Saccharobesus litoralis: one gene and its partner. The protein of the gene in region 2 interacts with the protein of the main gene of each other region in a pairwise test. Links are inferred from orthologs where the notes say so. Each region holds a gene or a part of one and is shown on either strand. Other genes may lie near its edges.

What was found.
Region 1: the proteins of C2869_RS18170 (region 2) and ftsZ interact in binary tests that used the Escherichia coli proteins (3 or more experiments, as listed by UniProt). The link is inferred for Saccharobesus litoralis from one-to-one orthologs.

Annotation. Positions count from the first base shown.
Region 1 is NZ_CP026604.1:5,498,221-5,504,051, forward strand. What follows is about bases 1,138-4,096. They hold ftsZ (cell division protein FtsZ), read right to left. Parts: upstream 3,230-4,096; coding sequence 2,045-3,229; downstream 1,138-2,044. Other genes in these bases: lpxC (UDP-3-O-acyl-N-acetylglucosamine deacetylase), read right to left, coding at 1,138-1,770; ftsA (cell division protein FtsA), read right to left, coding at 3,325-4,096. In the rest of the region: C2869_RS21065 (M23 family metallopeptidase), read right to left, coding at 1-275; C2869_RS21070 (DUF721 domain-containing protein), read left to right, coding at 306-782; more of lpxC, read right to left, coding at 859-1,137; more of ftsA, read right to left, coding at 4,097-4,557; C2869_RS21090 (cell division protein FtsQ/DivIB), read right to left, coding at 4,560-5,342; C2869_RS21095 (D-alanine--D-alanine ligase), read right to left, coding at 5,358-5,831. UniProt on the Escherichia coli protein: Essential cell division protein that forms a contractile ring structure (Z ring) at the future cell division site. The regulation of the ring assembly controls the timing and the location of cell division.
Region 2 is NZ_CP026604.1:4,826,896-4,836,285, forward strand. What follows is about bases 3,123-5,956. They hold C2869_RS18170 (bifunctional tRNA (adenosine(37)-C2)-methyltransferase TrmG/ribosomal RNA large subunit methyltransferase RlmN), read right to left. Parts: upstream 5,185-5,956; coding sequence 4,060-5,184; downstream 3,123-4,059. Other genes in these bases: C2869_RS18160 (RodZ domain-containing protein), read right to left, coding at 3,123-3,266; pilW (type IV pilus biogenesis/stability protein PilW), read right to left, coding at 3,263-4,048; ndk (nucleoside-diphosphate kinase), read right to left, coding at 5,317-5,754. Outside these bases: hisS (histidine--tRNA ligase), read right to left, coding at 1-1,005; ispG (flavodoxin-dependent (E)-4-hydroxy-3-methylbut-2-enyl-diphosphate synthase), read right to left, coding at 1,111-2,226; more of C2869_RS18160, read right to left, coding at 2,268-3,122; C2869_RS18180 (mechanosensitive ion channel family protein), read left to right, coding at 6,280-7,098; C2869_RS18185 (DUF481 domain-containing protein), read left to right, coding at 7,197-7,970; C2869_RS18190 (hypothetical protein), read right to left, coding at 8,317-9,006; pta (phosphate acetyltransferase), read right to left, coding at 9,070-9,390.

The DNA of each region.
Region 1 (5,831 bases), 670 kb from region 2 along the record:
TGTAACTCACCTAATTTAAGTTTAAGTGCAGCTAATTCAATTTGGGTTTTTTCTTTTAATTGCGTGACTTGGCGCTTTTGCTCTACTAACAAACCACGCGCTTCACGAATATCTTGTAATCTATCTTTATCGGCTGAACCCAATAACCAAGAAACAAGGTATAATACTAATAGAGCCGTTGTAAAAATAACCGATAGTAAAGCAATCCAATGGCGTCGATCTAATCGCCATTCGAGTTCGATATTGTGTTTTTTATAATAAATCGAAAACGCCATTACTAACTATATTCTCAACACGTAAAAAAGATGAAACGTCGACCGAAATCAATAGAGCAGGTATTAAATGAAACCTGGCCAAATAGTCAATTTTCAGCCGCACAAAAAAAAGCTGATTATAACAGCCAGATTGAACGCGAGCTAGCGCTTTGCCTGCCCAAAGAATGGCAGGATAAAGTAATCGTACAAAAATATCAAAATGGGATATTACACTTAGGGTTAACGAGTGCCGGATTAAAGATGCGTTTTAACGCGATACGCTTAGATTTACTCAGCCATTTAAGACAGTCTATACCGGATCTGGTCAGCATATCAGACAGCATAGTTGTAACAACTAGCTCACCAATAAGCAATCACAGTAAAAGTAGCTCTGCCGAATCAGCGCATCAAAAGCACCACTCTCTATCTGACAATTCGGCACAAACTCTGCTCAAAACCGCAGAGCAATTACCTGACAATCTAAAACAAGCGCTACAAGGGTTGGTAAAGGCGTCACGAAAACACTAAAGTAAAATAAAAGGTAATATAGGTAGGCTTGCCGAAGCCGAGTTTGTCACTCGGCTAAGCTATATAAATAAGCTGATTAAACAGCTTGTGCAGGTAAAAATTGCAGAGGCGCTTGTGATTCTTCGGTATATTCAATCCATTGCCAAGCATCTTGGTTTTCTACAATCGCACGTAGCAATACATTATTTAATTCATGCCCCGATTTATGCGAGCGCATCTCACCCAATATAAAGTGGCCAGTCATGAACATATCGCCGATAGCATCTAGGATCTTGTGCATCAAAAACTCGTTGTCATAACGCAAGCCATTGGCGTTTAGCACTTGGAATTCATCCAAAACTACCGCATTGTCAAAGCTACCACCTAATGCCAAATTCAACGAACGTAGGTATTCAAAGTCTTTCATGAATCCAAATGTTCTGGCACGGCTGACTTCGCGAATATACTCATCACTTGATAATTCAAATACACAATGCTGTTTAGTTGCCGCAATCGCAGGGTGATTAAAATCAATACCAAAATCAAGTTTAAAACCTTGGTAAGGAACAATTTCAGCCCACTTATCATCCAGTTCAACTCGAATGGGTTTATTAATTTTAATATAACGTTTTGGAGTACTTAGCTCTTGGATCCCAGCTTCTTCTATTAAAAAGATAAATGGGCTAGCACTGCCATCAACGATAGGTACTTCATTGGCATCTAATTCAATAATGACATTATCAACACCTAAACCAGCCAAAGCTGACATTAGATGCTCAACTGTTGAAATCGCTATACCTTGCTCGTTAGTCATACAGGTACACATGCGAGTGTCTGTCACCGCGAAAGGACTAACCGGAAAGTCGACTACAGGTTCGATATCAACGCGACGAAAAACAATACCTGTATTAGCTGGAGCTGGCAGTAAGGTCATAGTTACCTTCTCACCTTTATGCAAGCCAACACCGGTCGTTTTAACGCTGTTTTTTAAAGTTCTTTGATAATTCATCAATATTTAATCTTATTTATCCAGATTAATAGAGCCCAAGGCTCGATGGTAATATTGTGTATAACTTAGTTTACCACATTCACCATTAACACAGTAATGCTGGAACACTTCTCAAACTATAAAAAGTGGTTAAGCGTCACAGAATTCAAGATAAATAACCATTTACCTTTAAATTCACCACTAAAGTTCTCCAACGGAGAAACCCGCGTATGGCTAAGCCATACACGGGAAAGTAGTAAGTAGATTGTGATTGTTAGGCAATCAGCCTTGCAGATTAATCTGCTTGTTTACGTAAAAACGCAGGTACGTCCAAATAATCTAAACTTTGCTGTTGTCCTGGTTGAGACGCTGGTGTTGATGCAGCAACAGGATCCGCCACGCGAGATTCCAAATTCGCATTCATATCAACAGCAGCCGAACCCACATTAGCCACTCTAGGGACAGAAACAGGTTCAATTGCAGGTTTACTTGGTGATACCAAAGAAATATCAGGCTTACGATCGCCAATACCTGTCGCAACCACAGTAACGCGTAATTCTTCACTCATTTCAGGATCGATAACAGCACCAACGACAACCGTAGCATTTTCAGATGCAAAGGCTTTTACTGCATTACCAACCGTTTCAAATTCTTCAATGCTAATATCCATGCCCGCAGTGATATTAACTAGGATGCCTCGCGCGCCGGCTAAATCAACGTCTTCTAATAAAGGAGATGAGATTGCCATTTCAGCCGCTTCTTCTGCACGGTCTTCACCTTTAGCGACACCTGTACCCATCATTGCGGTACCCATTTCCGACATCACTGTACGTACGTCGGCAAAGTCAACGTTAATTAAACCTGGGCGAGTAATGAGCTCGGCAATACCTTGCACCGCACCAAATAACACGTCATTGGCTGCCTTAAATGCATCCAACAAAGAAGTGCCTTTACCTAACACTTTCAATAACTTGTCATTAGGGATTGTGATTAACGAATCAACACTTGCCGCTAACGCATCAATACCTTGATCGGCATAAGCCATACGCTTACGACCTTCAAATGGGAATGGTTTAGTTACAACAGCAACCGTCAAAATACCCATTTCTCGCGCGACTTCGGCAACGACAGGTGCTGCACCCGTACCCGTACCACCGCCCATACCTGCGGCAATAAAAATCATGTCTGCGCCATTGATCACATCGCGGATCGCGTCACGATCCTCTTCTGCACTTTGACGACCGATTTCAGGGTTAGCACCTGCACCTAAACCTTTAGTCACATCACGACCTAAAACAATCTTGTTTTCAGGCGCTAACTGTGAATTTCTTAAGGCTTGCGCGTCCGTATTTGCGGTTAAAAACTCGACACCTTCAATGGTGTGTTCAACCATATGCTCAATGGCGTTACCGCCACCTCCACCGACACCAATAACTTTGATGACAGCTTCATCAGCTTGCTCACTCATTAAATCAAACATGACTCTCTCCACTTACTTACTTTTTTATGTTTATTCCCAAAACGAAATTTCCAAATTTAGCTTCCACGCTTGTCACCCCAAGGCAACAACCGCGACTAAAACTCACCTTTAAACCAGCTATGAATGCGTTGCCACAAGCCAGCCGAGCTATCTTCAACTCGGTTGGCATACTGGTTATTTATTTGATCTTTACCGTAATGCAACAAACCGATAGCCGTTGCATAACTCGGATCATCTACATACTCAGTTAACCCTTTAAGATTAACTGGGCTACCTAAACGAACCGGCATTTGAAATAAGTCTTCGGCAAACTCGACAGCACCTTCCATTTTGGCCGTGCCACCGGTCAAAACGATCCCTGCTGCTATTTTATCTTCTAAGCCGCTTTTACTGATCTCTTCGCGAACCAACTCAAATAACTCTTGGTATCTAGGTTCGACAACTTCTGCCAAAGTGTGGCGCGACATAGAACGCGCTGGTCGCCCACCTACGCTAGGCACTTCAATACTTTCTTCTATGCTAACCATGTGGCGCATTGCGCAAGCGTATTGCACCTTTAATTGCTCCGCATGACTCATCGGCGTACGGAAAATTTGCGCAATATCTTTAGTGACTTGATTACCCGCAACGGCAATAACCGCGTTATGTCGTATAGCACCATCCACATAGATAACTAAATCAATAGTGCCGGCTCCAACATCAACAACAGCAACCCCAAGCTCTTTCTCGTCATCTGTTAGCACTGAATCACTGGACGCAATTGCCGAGAACACCAAATCATCAACGCGTAACCCGCAACGTTCAGCACACTTAACAATATTTTTTGACATGTCGTCAGCACAGGTCACTAAATGCACTTTAGCTTCTAAGCGCACGCCCGACATACCAATTGGGCTTTTAATCCCTTCTTGAATATCAACACTGTAATCTTGAGGCAAAACATGTAGTACCCGACGTTCAGCTGGCAAATGCACTGACTTGGCGGTATGGATCACGTTATCCACATCATCTTGTGTCACTTCATGCTCACTGATCGGCACCATGCCATTTTCATTTTGGCACTGGATATGTCGACCCGATATCGCGATATAAACCGACGATATTTGGCAGCCTGACATCAGTTCAGCTTCTTCAACAGCTCGCTGAATCGATTGAATAACTAGGTTAATGTCATTCACACCACCTTTATCCATACCTCGCGATGCATGACTACCGACACCCACGACACTCACCGCACCGTCTGGTAAAACTTCACCAACGACAGCGACGACTTTCGCTGTGCCTATGTCCAATCCCACTATTAAATTTCTGTCCGTCACCTTAGACATAATCAACTCTGATCTTCATTATTCTGTTTTAATCCAACCGCAAACCCAGTGTCATAACGCAAGTCGACATAATCTAAATTATGCGCCCGCTTCAACTGCGGGTAATGTTGCAAAAATCGCTGACTTCTATTAAGCCAATCTTCTCGTCCTAAATTAAGCTTAACCCCGTCTTTTAGCGTTATTTGCAGAGCATGCCGTTCAGACAGCGACATTTCGTTAATGGTTACGTGATACAAAGCCATTAACTCACTTAACTTTTGATAGGTTTCTAATACTTGATTTTCGTCCCCTTCTGGGCCAAATAACCAAGCTAACTCTCGTTGTAACCTATCCGTATCTGCTTGAAATACATCACCATATTCATTTAACAAAAAATCCCCGTTCCAATGTACTTGTGGATTTTGCTCTGTAATGTAAATTTTCAATCTATTCGGCCACTCTTTGCGTACCGATACGCTGTATATCCAATCCAGCGCTTCTAATTGCTGCTGCGCTTTATCGACATTTAATGCAAAAAAACTTTGACTCATTTGCAACTCTAACGCTTGCAACACATCTTGCTTAGTCAAATAGTCTTGCTGCCCTTGAACGACGATTTGCTTAACCGGTAAGCGATTTTCATCAACCAGCCATTCACTGACATATTCAATTAACCACAGTGAGCCAATCAGTACCCAAAAGAAAAACACTAAACCAGCCCAAAACGGCCAACCGGCTTGCTCAATTTGTTGCCGCAACTCAGGCATTTTGGGCTTTTGAGTCGCTTGTGTTTTTTCTACGCCCATTACGCAAAGCCTGCGTTACTTCGCCGAATCTAATATTCGACAAACAAGCTCAGCGAAGTCGATACCTTTAGCTTTCGCCGCCATAGGAACCAAGCTTTTTTCTGTCATCCCTGGAACCGTATTGGCTTCTAATAAATAAAACTGTCCGTCTTGATCTCGCATGACATCGACTCGCCCCCAGCCTTCCGCAGAAACCGCAGCAAACGCCTGTTTCGCCAACGCCTGAATATGTGCTTCATCCGCTTCATTTAAGCCACTCGGACAAAAGTACTGGGTAGAGTTTGCTAAATATTTAGCTTCATAATCATAAAATTCATGCGGCGTTTGCATGCTAATACTCGGCAGCGACTCTTGCGCTAATATGGCAACTGTGTATTCAGGACCATTAATAAATTGCTCAACTAAAATGTCACAATCGTAATCTGCGGCTTTTTCTAATGCGCTTTTTAACCCTACAGCCGTATCGGCCATACTCATGCCAATACTCGA
Region 2 (9,390 bases):
AACAACAATATAAGCATCGACTGCGCCACGTATATCTTCAGTAAGGCCTAAAGTCTCTAAAATCAAGACTAAACGCTCTAATCCCATTGCAAAACCGACTGCTGGGGTTGCTTTACCGCCAAGTTCAGCGACTAAACCATCATAACGACCACCCGCACATACTGTACCTTGGGCGCCTAAACAGTCAGTAACCCATTCAAACACGGTTTTATTGTAGTAATCTAAACCACGGACTAATCGCTCGTTTACGCGGTACTGAATACCTAACGCATCTAAACGCGCGCGCAATTGGGCAAAGTGCTCAGCAGACTCTTCACTTAAATAGTCAGGTAAACGCGGAGCATCAACTAACATAGCTTGCACATCAGGATTTTTGCTATCAAGCACACGTAGTGGATTGGTTTCCATACGGCGTAAGCAATCTTCATCCAGCTTATCTTGATTAGCTTGTAAAAAGCTGACTAAGGCTTCGCGATGGGCTGCACGATCTTCGCTGTTACCTAACGAGTTGATTTCTAGTGTCACCTTGTCGGCAATACCAAACGCTTGCCAAAAACGCGCTGTCATGGCGATCACTTCAGCGTCGATATCTGGGCCATTTAAGCCAAATGTCTCGACACCAAATTGATGAAATTGACGATAACGGCCTTTTTGCGGACGCTCGTGGCGGAACATAGGTCCCATATACCATAACCGCTGAGTTTGGTTATAAAGCAAACCATGTTGGTTACCAGCGCGTACACAGCTAGCGGTGCCTTCTGGGCGCAAGGTTAAACTGTCTCCGTTGCGATCATCAAAGGTATACATCTCTTTTTCAACAATATCGGTCACTTCGCCGATAGAGCGCTTAAATAACTCGGTTGCCTCAACCACAGGCATGCGAATTTCGCTATAGCCATAGCTGGCTACAACATTACGTAATACTGACTCTACCTTCTGCCAAACTGGAGTTTGACTTGGTAAACAATCGTTCATGCCGCGAATGGCTTGAATATTTTTCGACACTGAAAATAACTCTTCGCTTAAACGCAAACTCTGCTATTTACAGCAGAGTTTGAAAAAATGGGAACAAAAAAGTAGCGGGATTATAGGGTGTTTAACTCTAGGTATCTAGACCTGTTCGATATCAATACGCTTAGATTCATCTAATTTACTGGCTTTTGCCCGAATATGACGCTCTAACGTATCAACAATATCATTGTTATCGATGCGCTCTTTTTGACGCTCACCACCTAAATAAAAGCCACTTTTGCTTTTAGCACCGGCAAGGCCAACATCAGATACTAAGGCTTCACCTGGGCCGTTGACTACGCAACCAATCACTGACACCGACATCGGGGTAGTAATATCTTCTAAACGCTCTTCAAGTGCGTTCATGGTACCAATGACATCAAACTCTTGACGAGAACAACTCGGACAAGCAATGAAATTAATGCCGCGTGAACGAATACGTAATGATTTTAAAATATCAAAACCAATTTTAATCTCTTCGACAGGATCAGCCGCTAAAGATACGCGCAATGTATCACCAATGCCCTCATTCAATAGCATACCTAAACCAATTGCCGATTTAACCGCCCCTGCTCTGGCACCACCAGCTTCAGTAATACCTAAATGCAAAGGATTATCAATTTGCGCTGACAATAAACGATAGGCACCTACGGCCAAAAACACATCCGATGCTTTTACACTCACTTTAAACTGATCAAAGTTTAATCTGTCTAGTATATCTACATGGCGCATAGCCGATTCAAGCAAAGCTTCCGCTGTTGGCTCGCCGTATTTTTCTTGAATGTCACGCTCTAGTGAACCGCCGTTAACCCCGATACGAATAGGGATGTTTTTATCGCGTGCACAATCAACAACTGAGCGAATTCGCTGCTCGTTACCTATATTGCCAGGATTAATACGCAAACAGTCCGCACCGTATTCAGCCACTTGTAACGCTATGCGATAATCAAAGTGAATATCTGTTACTAGTGGAACATCCACTCGTTGTTTAATCAATTTAAACGCTTCTGCTGCCTCCATTGTCGGTACAGAAACACGCACAATATCGGCACCGGCATCAGCAATACGCTGAATTTGCGCGACAGTTGCATCAACATCTGTCGTTTCTGTATTTGTCATTGACTGAACAGAAATCGGTGCATCACCACCGACTGGTACTTTACCAACCCAAATTTTCTTGGTGGGTTTACGCTTAATTGGAGACTCGTGAAACATGCTTAACTCACTAATAAATTGGGAAAATAACTTTTACACGCTTATTCATGATCAAACGGTAAACTAAATCGTGCAACGCGTCCGGCCTTAAACTGGGTCATATCAATCGTTTTACCATCAAATGTCATACTGACATTTTCAGGTGCACCCAATACAAAACTAACCGGCGCAACGCCAGAAACAGGCATAACGTAACCTTTTTTCTTAACACCATTGGCAATTTCTCGACCGGTTGCGTCCGTGATCACCAGCCAACAATCGTCAATAAAGGTTAATTCCATTGCGACGGCACCATCTGGTGTTGCAACGTTTAATAAAGCAGTTGACTGCTGCGAGCTGTCAGCTGCAATTGTTTTCGGTGTTGGATCTTGAACCAATGGTGCAGCGGAAATGGCTGTTGAACTAGCTTGCTCTTGATTAGCTAATTCTTGTTGTGGCGTCTCATCTAGCGCAACACTGTCTAATGGCTGAGCAAGCTCATCTGTACTTGGCTCATCTGCACTTGGCTCGCCTGCACTTAGTACTTTTTGCTCATCACTCGCAGATGAAGTGGGATCAGCAGCTTGAGTGTCACTCACTTGCTCATTAACAACGTCAACCAACGAGTTAAACGTTGGTGCTTGATCGCGCTGCCACCACCATAATACAAACGACAAAATGACTATCGCAATAATGATATAAGTTGCTAACATTAAGCGACTATCGTGCGCTTCACGCGAGGTACGGCGTGAAAAGCTAGTCATTTTAACCCGTTGAACTTGCGGCGCGTCAGACATGGCATCATACAAAGCCATGACGCTTTCTTCTTCAATACCGTATAGCTTGGCGCAAGACTTTAAATAGCCACGAACAAACAAAGGTGTGCCGATATCTTTGAATTGATTTTTCTCAATTTTTTCAATGATATCAATTTTTAAATTCAAGCTATCAGCCACATCTTGGCGAGACAATTTTTGTAACTCGCGTAACTCTTGCAGCATTTGTCCCGGCGTAGGCTGACTTTCTGTAAGTTGTTCTTGTTCTATTTTTTCAGTCATCATCGAGTAAGTTCAATATAAGCTTTAGTTTGAGAAGCATTTGGATAAAAGCGTACCAAGGTACGACCATATTGTTCAGCACCCATATTATTTTTAAGCTGGCTTTCAATTTGATAGCCCAACCATAAACTGCGGGCTGAACGGCCAGATCGGGTCGCTTTTTCGTAACGCTGCAAATAATTACGCGCTTCCTGTAATTGGCGCGCATCTAAGGATAATTCGGTTAATTCCATCAATGCTTTTACATTGTAGGGGTTATGTTCAAGTGCTTTTAATAAGTAACTGTGTGCTTTTTGTTTTTGTTTATTTTCCAGCAAACAGACGCCTAAATTAACATAAGTTTGCGACTCTCTTATGTACTCATCTTGCGCAACTGCTTTTAAAAAATATTGTTCAGCTTCGACAAACCGTTCTGTTTGACACAAAAATGTGCCGTAGTTATTTAAGGCATCGCCATTATCTGGATGCAGTTGTAACACTTTCAAATAAGCTTGATTGGCGTTGTCTAACTCGTTAACGGTTTGATAATAATAAGCTAAGCTAAAATGTACCTCAGGCATTTCAGGAGCATGTTTAAGCGCTGCATCTAAATTATATTTAGCCTGCGAATAGTTGCCAGCATTGATATAACGTAAAGCCAGCGCTAGGCGCGTTTGCGCGATCTCGGTCGGGTTTTGTTCCCGCTCTATTACAGGTTTTCCACTTTCAGCATAGGTTGTTTTTGTCACACAACCCGCTATGTGAGTTGCCATACCGACTAAAAGTAACGCGCCAATTATCCGCATAAAATAATAAATTAAATAGATTTAATGCTGATATTCTCGCCTTTTTCGCGTTTTTTCAACATTCGTTTTGTTCTATCTTTTACATCGCCGACTAATTGACCACAAGCTGCGTCAATATCATCACCTCGGGTGCGCCTAACTATCGTCACTAAACCATACTCCATTAACACTTTAGCAAAGCGATCAATTCGTGAATTACTTGAGCGCGAATAAGGGCTACCCGGATAAGGATTAAACGGGATCAGATTGATTTTTGAAGGTGTGCCTTTTAACACTTTGGCCAATTCATGGGCTTGGTCCATTGAATCATTAATGCCATTTAGCATGACATATTCAATAGTGACATTTTTATTGGCTTTTGAATCTTTAATATAACGACGCGAGGCCGCTAAAAACTCTTGAATATTGTACTTTTTATTAATAGGCACAATTTCATTACGTAATTCATCATTTGGTGCATGTAACGATATAGCTAATGCCACATCAATTTGCTCTTTTAACATGTCTAACGCTGGTACCACGCCTGACGTACTCACAGTGACCCGACGTTTTGACAAAGCAAAACCTAAATCATCCATCATCAACTCAAGCGCTGGCACAAGGTTTTTTAGATTAAGCAGTGGTTCACCCATGCCCATCATGACCACATTGGTAATGGGTCGTTCGTTGTTTTCTCTTACGACACCAATATCTTTGGCTACTCGCCAAACCTGACCAATAATTTCACTCACCGACAAATTACGATTAAAACCTTGTTGCGCTGTTGAGCAAAAAGTACATTCCAGTGCACAGCCTACTTGGCTTGATACACATAAGGTGGCGCGATCGCCATCAGGGATCCAAACGCTCTCGACTTCTTGACCACCTTCCAGCACCATGGCGTACTTAATAGTGCCGTCGCTCGCCACTTGCTTTTCGCTAATTTCTGGGCCTTTAATTTCACAAAGGTCAGTTAATTTCTGACGTAACGCTTTACTGAGATTATTCATCTCAGAAAAATCATCCATGCCGTTATGATATATCCATTTCATCACCTGCTCAGCTCTAAAGCCTTTTTCGCCAATACTGACAAAAAACTCTTTTAAACCCTTACGGTCAAGATCAAGTAAATTAACTTTAGAAACAGAAGCACTCATGAACAAAAACTACCTATATAAAAATCGCGGCGAATTGTACAGTTTTTAGCCAAAAATTCAATATTGGCTTTATACAAAAAAGGCCGCGCAGTATACAACTGCGCGGCCTTTTTATAAATGGTTAAATCTATTTTATACGACTTCGCGACGCGGACAAATTTCGCTATCGGTAAAAAAGAAGGCAATTTCACGTGACGCCGTTTCAGGCGCATCAGAACCGTGACAAATATTACGATTAGTAGCCGTTGCAAAATCAGCACGAATAGTGCCACGAGCCGCTTCATCTGGGTTGGTTGTACCCATAATTTCACGGTTAGCCGCTATTGCATTTTCACCTTCTAACACTTGTACCATAACAGGACCAGCTGTCATAAACGCAATTAAACCATCATAAAAAGGTTTGCCTTTGTGCTCAGCGTAAAAGCCCTCTGCTTGCTCCGTTGTTAACTGCAACATTTTAGCAGCAACAATTTTTAAGCCAGCTGTCTCAAATCGACTGTAAATAGTACCGATTAAGTCTTTTACTACTCCATCTGGTTTGATAATAGAAAGTGTGCGTTGAATAGCCATATGAATATTTTCCGATTAGTCAAAGTAAGTCGTGAAACGAAGCTGAGAATTTTTTTAACCTTCCCTGTTAAAACGAACATATTGAATGTTAAGAAGGATAGCGCGTTGCAAAATACGCCAACTCCGTTATTGTTATCCAAGAGCATGCCATGCTCCTAGGGAAATTAACAGCCTATACTTATAACGATTTGCACAATCCTTATCTCGCTAACATATTGTTTATCAAATCATAAATATAGTCTTCTCGCTCAGGTCTTATGGTTCATTGTCTGCGCTTACTCGCCCCAATCACATAATAAAGCATATGCTCATGGGGACTCGAAGCTTGACGGCTTCCCCTAAAACCTGATCGCTTTGACTATAATCTTTAACTCAATGTCGGCGTTATAGCGTTCCATAACGTGACTAAGCCTAAATTTCATAACAAATTCACTTGCTTTGACACGCATACCTAGTTAGTTTTATAACGTTTTCTCTCACATCAATATCACTTCACATCAATCAAATTTGCATAGGAACAAGGTTATGGATCAAATAAACCAATGGTTTTCTAACAACCAAGATATGGCGGCTGATTGGGCCATTAATATCGTTATTGCAATCGCCATTTTTGTTGTTGGCCGTATTATCGCTAAATCAGTCGGAACCTATACCGCTAAAGGGTTCGCTAAAAACAATGTCGACGCCGCTGTCGCCAGTTTTATTAGCAATATTGTTTACGCACTTATTCTTGCCGCCACCGTTTTAGTTGCTTTAGGGCAATTAGGTATTGAAACAACATCATTTGTCGCCATTCTCGGTGCGGCTGGTTTAGCCGTAGGTCTCGCGTTAAAAGACTCGTTATCTAACTTTGCCTCTGGCGTTTTAATTATCATGCTACGCCCTTTTAAAGCCGGTGATTATGTCGAAGCCGGCGGTGTCGCAGGCTCTGTGCAAAAAATTGAAGTTTTTTCAACCACGCTTAAAACGCCAGATAATAAAGTAGTGATCGTACCTAACGCATCTATTACGGGTGGTTCAATCACTAACTTTTCGCGCGAAGAAACCCGTCGCATTGACCTAGTAATCGGTGTGAGTTACGACGCGGATCTAAAGCAAACTAAGCAAGTATTAATTGAACAAATCGAAGCTCAACCGCTAGTATTAAAAGAGCCTGCTTATACCGTTGCCGTTTCTGAATTAGGTGACAGCTCGGTTAACTTTGTTGTACGCCCTTGGGTTAAAACCAGTGATTTTTGGAAAGTTAAATTCGCACTGGTTGAGAATATTAAAATTGCCCTAGACGATGCCGGTATTAATATTCCTTACCCGCAAATGGACGTTCATATCAAAAAAGAAGACTAATTCATTCGCTAAATTGGTGACGGCAATTGCGCCGCCACCTACATCTATTTTTATCTATATTTTTCAAACATTTGGAATCAATCAGTAAGGATCCTCAAATGAAATCAACATTAACAATGATTGCGTTATCTGTTGTCGCATTAAACGCGGTAGCAGAAGAAGAAAAAAGCTGGCAAGCCAGCGCTGAGCTAGGTGCTATTTTCACTTCAGGTAACACAGAAACGACTTCTATCAAAGGTAAAATTGATGTCAAACAAGAACTAGAATCTTGGTCAAATCAATACATTTTTGATGCATTATTAAAAGAAGACGAAATCGAAAGTAAAGACAGTAACAATAATACCGTCAAACAAACGCAAAAAACGGCTGAAAAATACTTTTTGTCAGCGCAAGGTAACTACAAGCTTAATACCAAAGGCTCATCACTATTTGTATACGGCTCGCACACTGACGACAAATTTGGTGGTGTGACCAAATACAGCACCATATCGGCTGGTTATGGCCAACATCTTTATAAAACTTCAACTAGCTTACTAAAAGCAGACATCGGTCCGGGTTATGTTTGGAGCAAACAAGCTGATAAAACGGACGGCACTGAAGGTAAAGAAGATAATTCAGGTATCATTCGTTTATCCGCTGACTACCGCTGGAAAATAAACGAATTCGCGACCTTTACCCAAGCTGTTAGTTTTGAAGTACCAACCGACAGTGATAAAAACCGTCGTAGTAAGTCTGTTACAGGTTTTGCCGCTAAAATCAGTGAGTCTATGCAAATGAAGTTAGGCTTAACGGCAATTAATAACTCAGAAGTCGTAGAAGGCCGCGAAAAAACCGATATTGAAACAACAGTGACTGTGGTTTACAACTTCTAATTAAAACTGTTTATCGACCTAAAAAGCAGGTCTTAGACCTGCTTTTTTGTTAACTATTTAGTATCTTAACCAGCGGGTTTCCAACCATTTAGAGCTTTGATGTAGATAAGATACAAGACGAGACTTGCCTTCTGAACCCTACTTTTGGATCCTGGATGAATTGCAGGTACTTAAGATTTGTCTGGAAGTAAATTTTTAGTTTTGCTCTTTCGGACAGAAAAATATGCAGGTTCTGCAAGCATAAATGCTCGCCCACCAAGGAATTTAATACTTTAATCAACCCAAGGGGTCCCCGCCTGTTTACAAATCCTTAGCGCTGAAAATGAATTACAGGCTAAGTAAAAGACTATAACTGACAAGCTTGCCAATAAATACTGGGCTGCCAGAATTGATTACCTACCTGTAATTGCAAATTAACAGCCGATGGCGCTTGCTTTAAATCGGCTAAGCGTCCAGTGAAAGTGGTATCGGCTGAGTGCCAGCTTTTTAGTTTTAATCCTAAGGTTTGTTTGTCTTGCGACACACTTTCAACCACGGCATGTAATTGCACGCTTGAGTAATAGCGCTTATTTTTAATTTGATAATCGACATCTACATTATCTCGGCAAACTAAATCACCTAAGCTGTAGTCAGCATCCAACACCGCGGCTTGCATCACATGCGGGTTTGGTTTTACATCCGTCCCATCCGTTGTGATTGAAGTTTCTATCTCTGGCTGTTTCTCTGCCTCATTCTCGGACTTGTGTGGTTTAGCTGAAGATTGTGTTGTGGCTAACGAAGCTATTTCTGCCGGTTTAGGGCTGGCGCCTGCTAACCAACGCGGTTTATTAACCACAGCCACTTGCTCACTAAATTGCTGTTTAGCGCCTATCGGCGACACTTGCACAGTGGCGTTTTTCGCTTGAATAATTTTCGGTACGGGCTTTTGAATTTCGGACTGAGCTACCGCGTTAACTGGGGCTGGCTGTTGTGCCTGAGGAAGTAATTGACAAGCAGAAAGCGTAAAACAAGATAATAGTAAAACAGGACGAAACATCGAAGTTAACAAGCTTAAAAATGAATTTAGCTATGTTAACCCCGATTTATCAGTGCAACAAGATTAACCTTGCGTCGCTTGAATAGCCGTAAGGGCAATCGTGTAGACAATATCATCGACCAAAGCGCCGCGAGACAAGTCATTAACCGGTTTAGCAATACCTTGCAGCATAGGGCCAATACTGACTAAATTTGCACTTCTTTGCACAGCTTTATATGTGGTGTTACCCGTGTTCAGATCAGGAAAGACTAACACATTAGCTTGGCCCGCCACTTGACTGTCCGGTGCCTTTTTAGCCGCGACACTCGGCATCACTGCCGCGTCATACTGCAAAGGACCATCAATCGTTAAATCTGGACGTTTTTGCTGTGCAAGGTGGGTCGC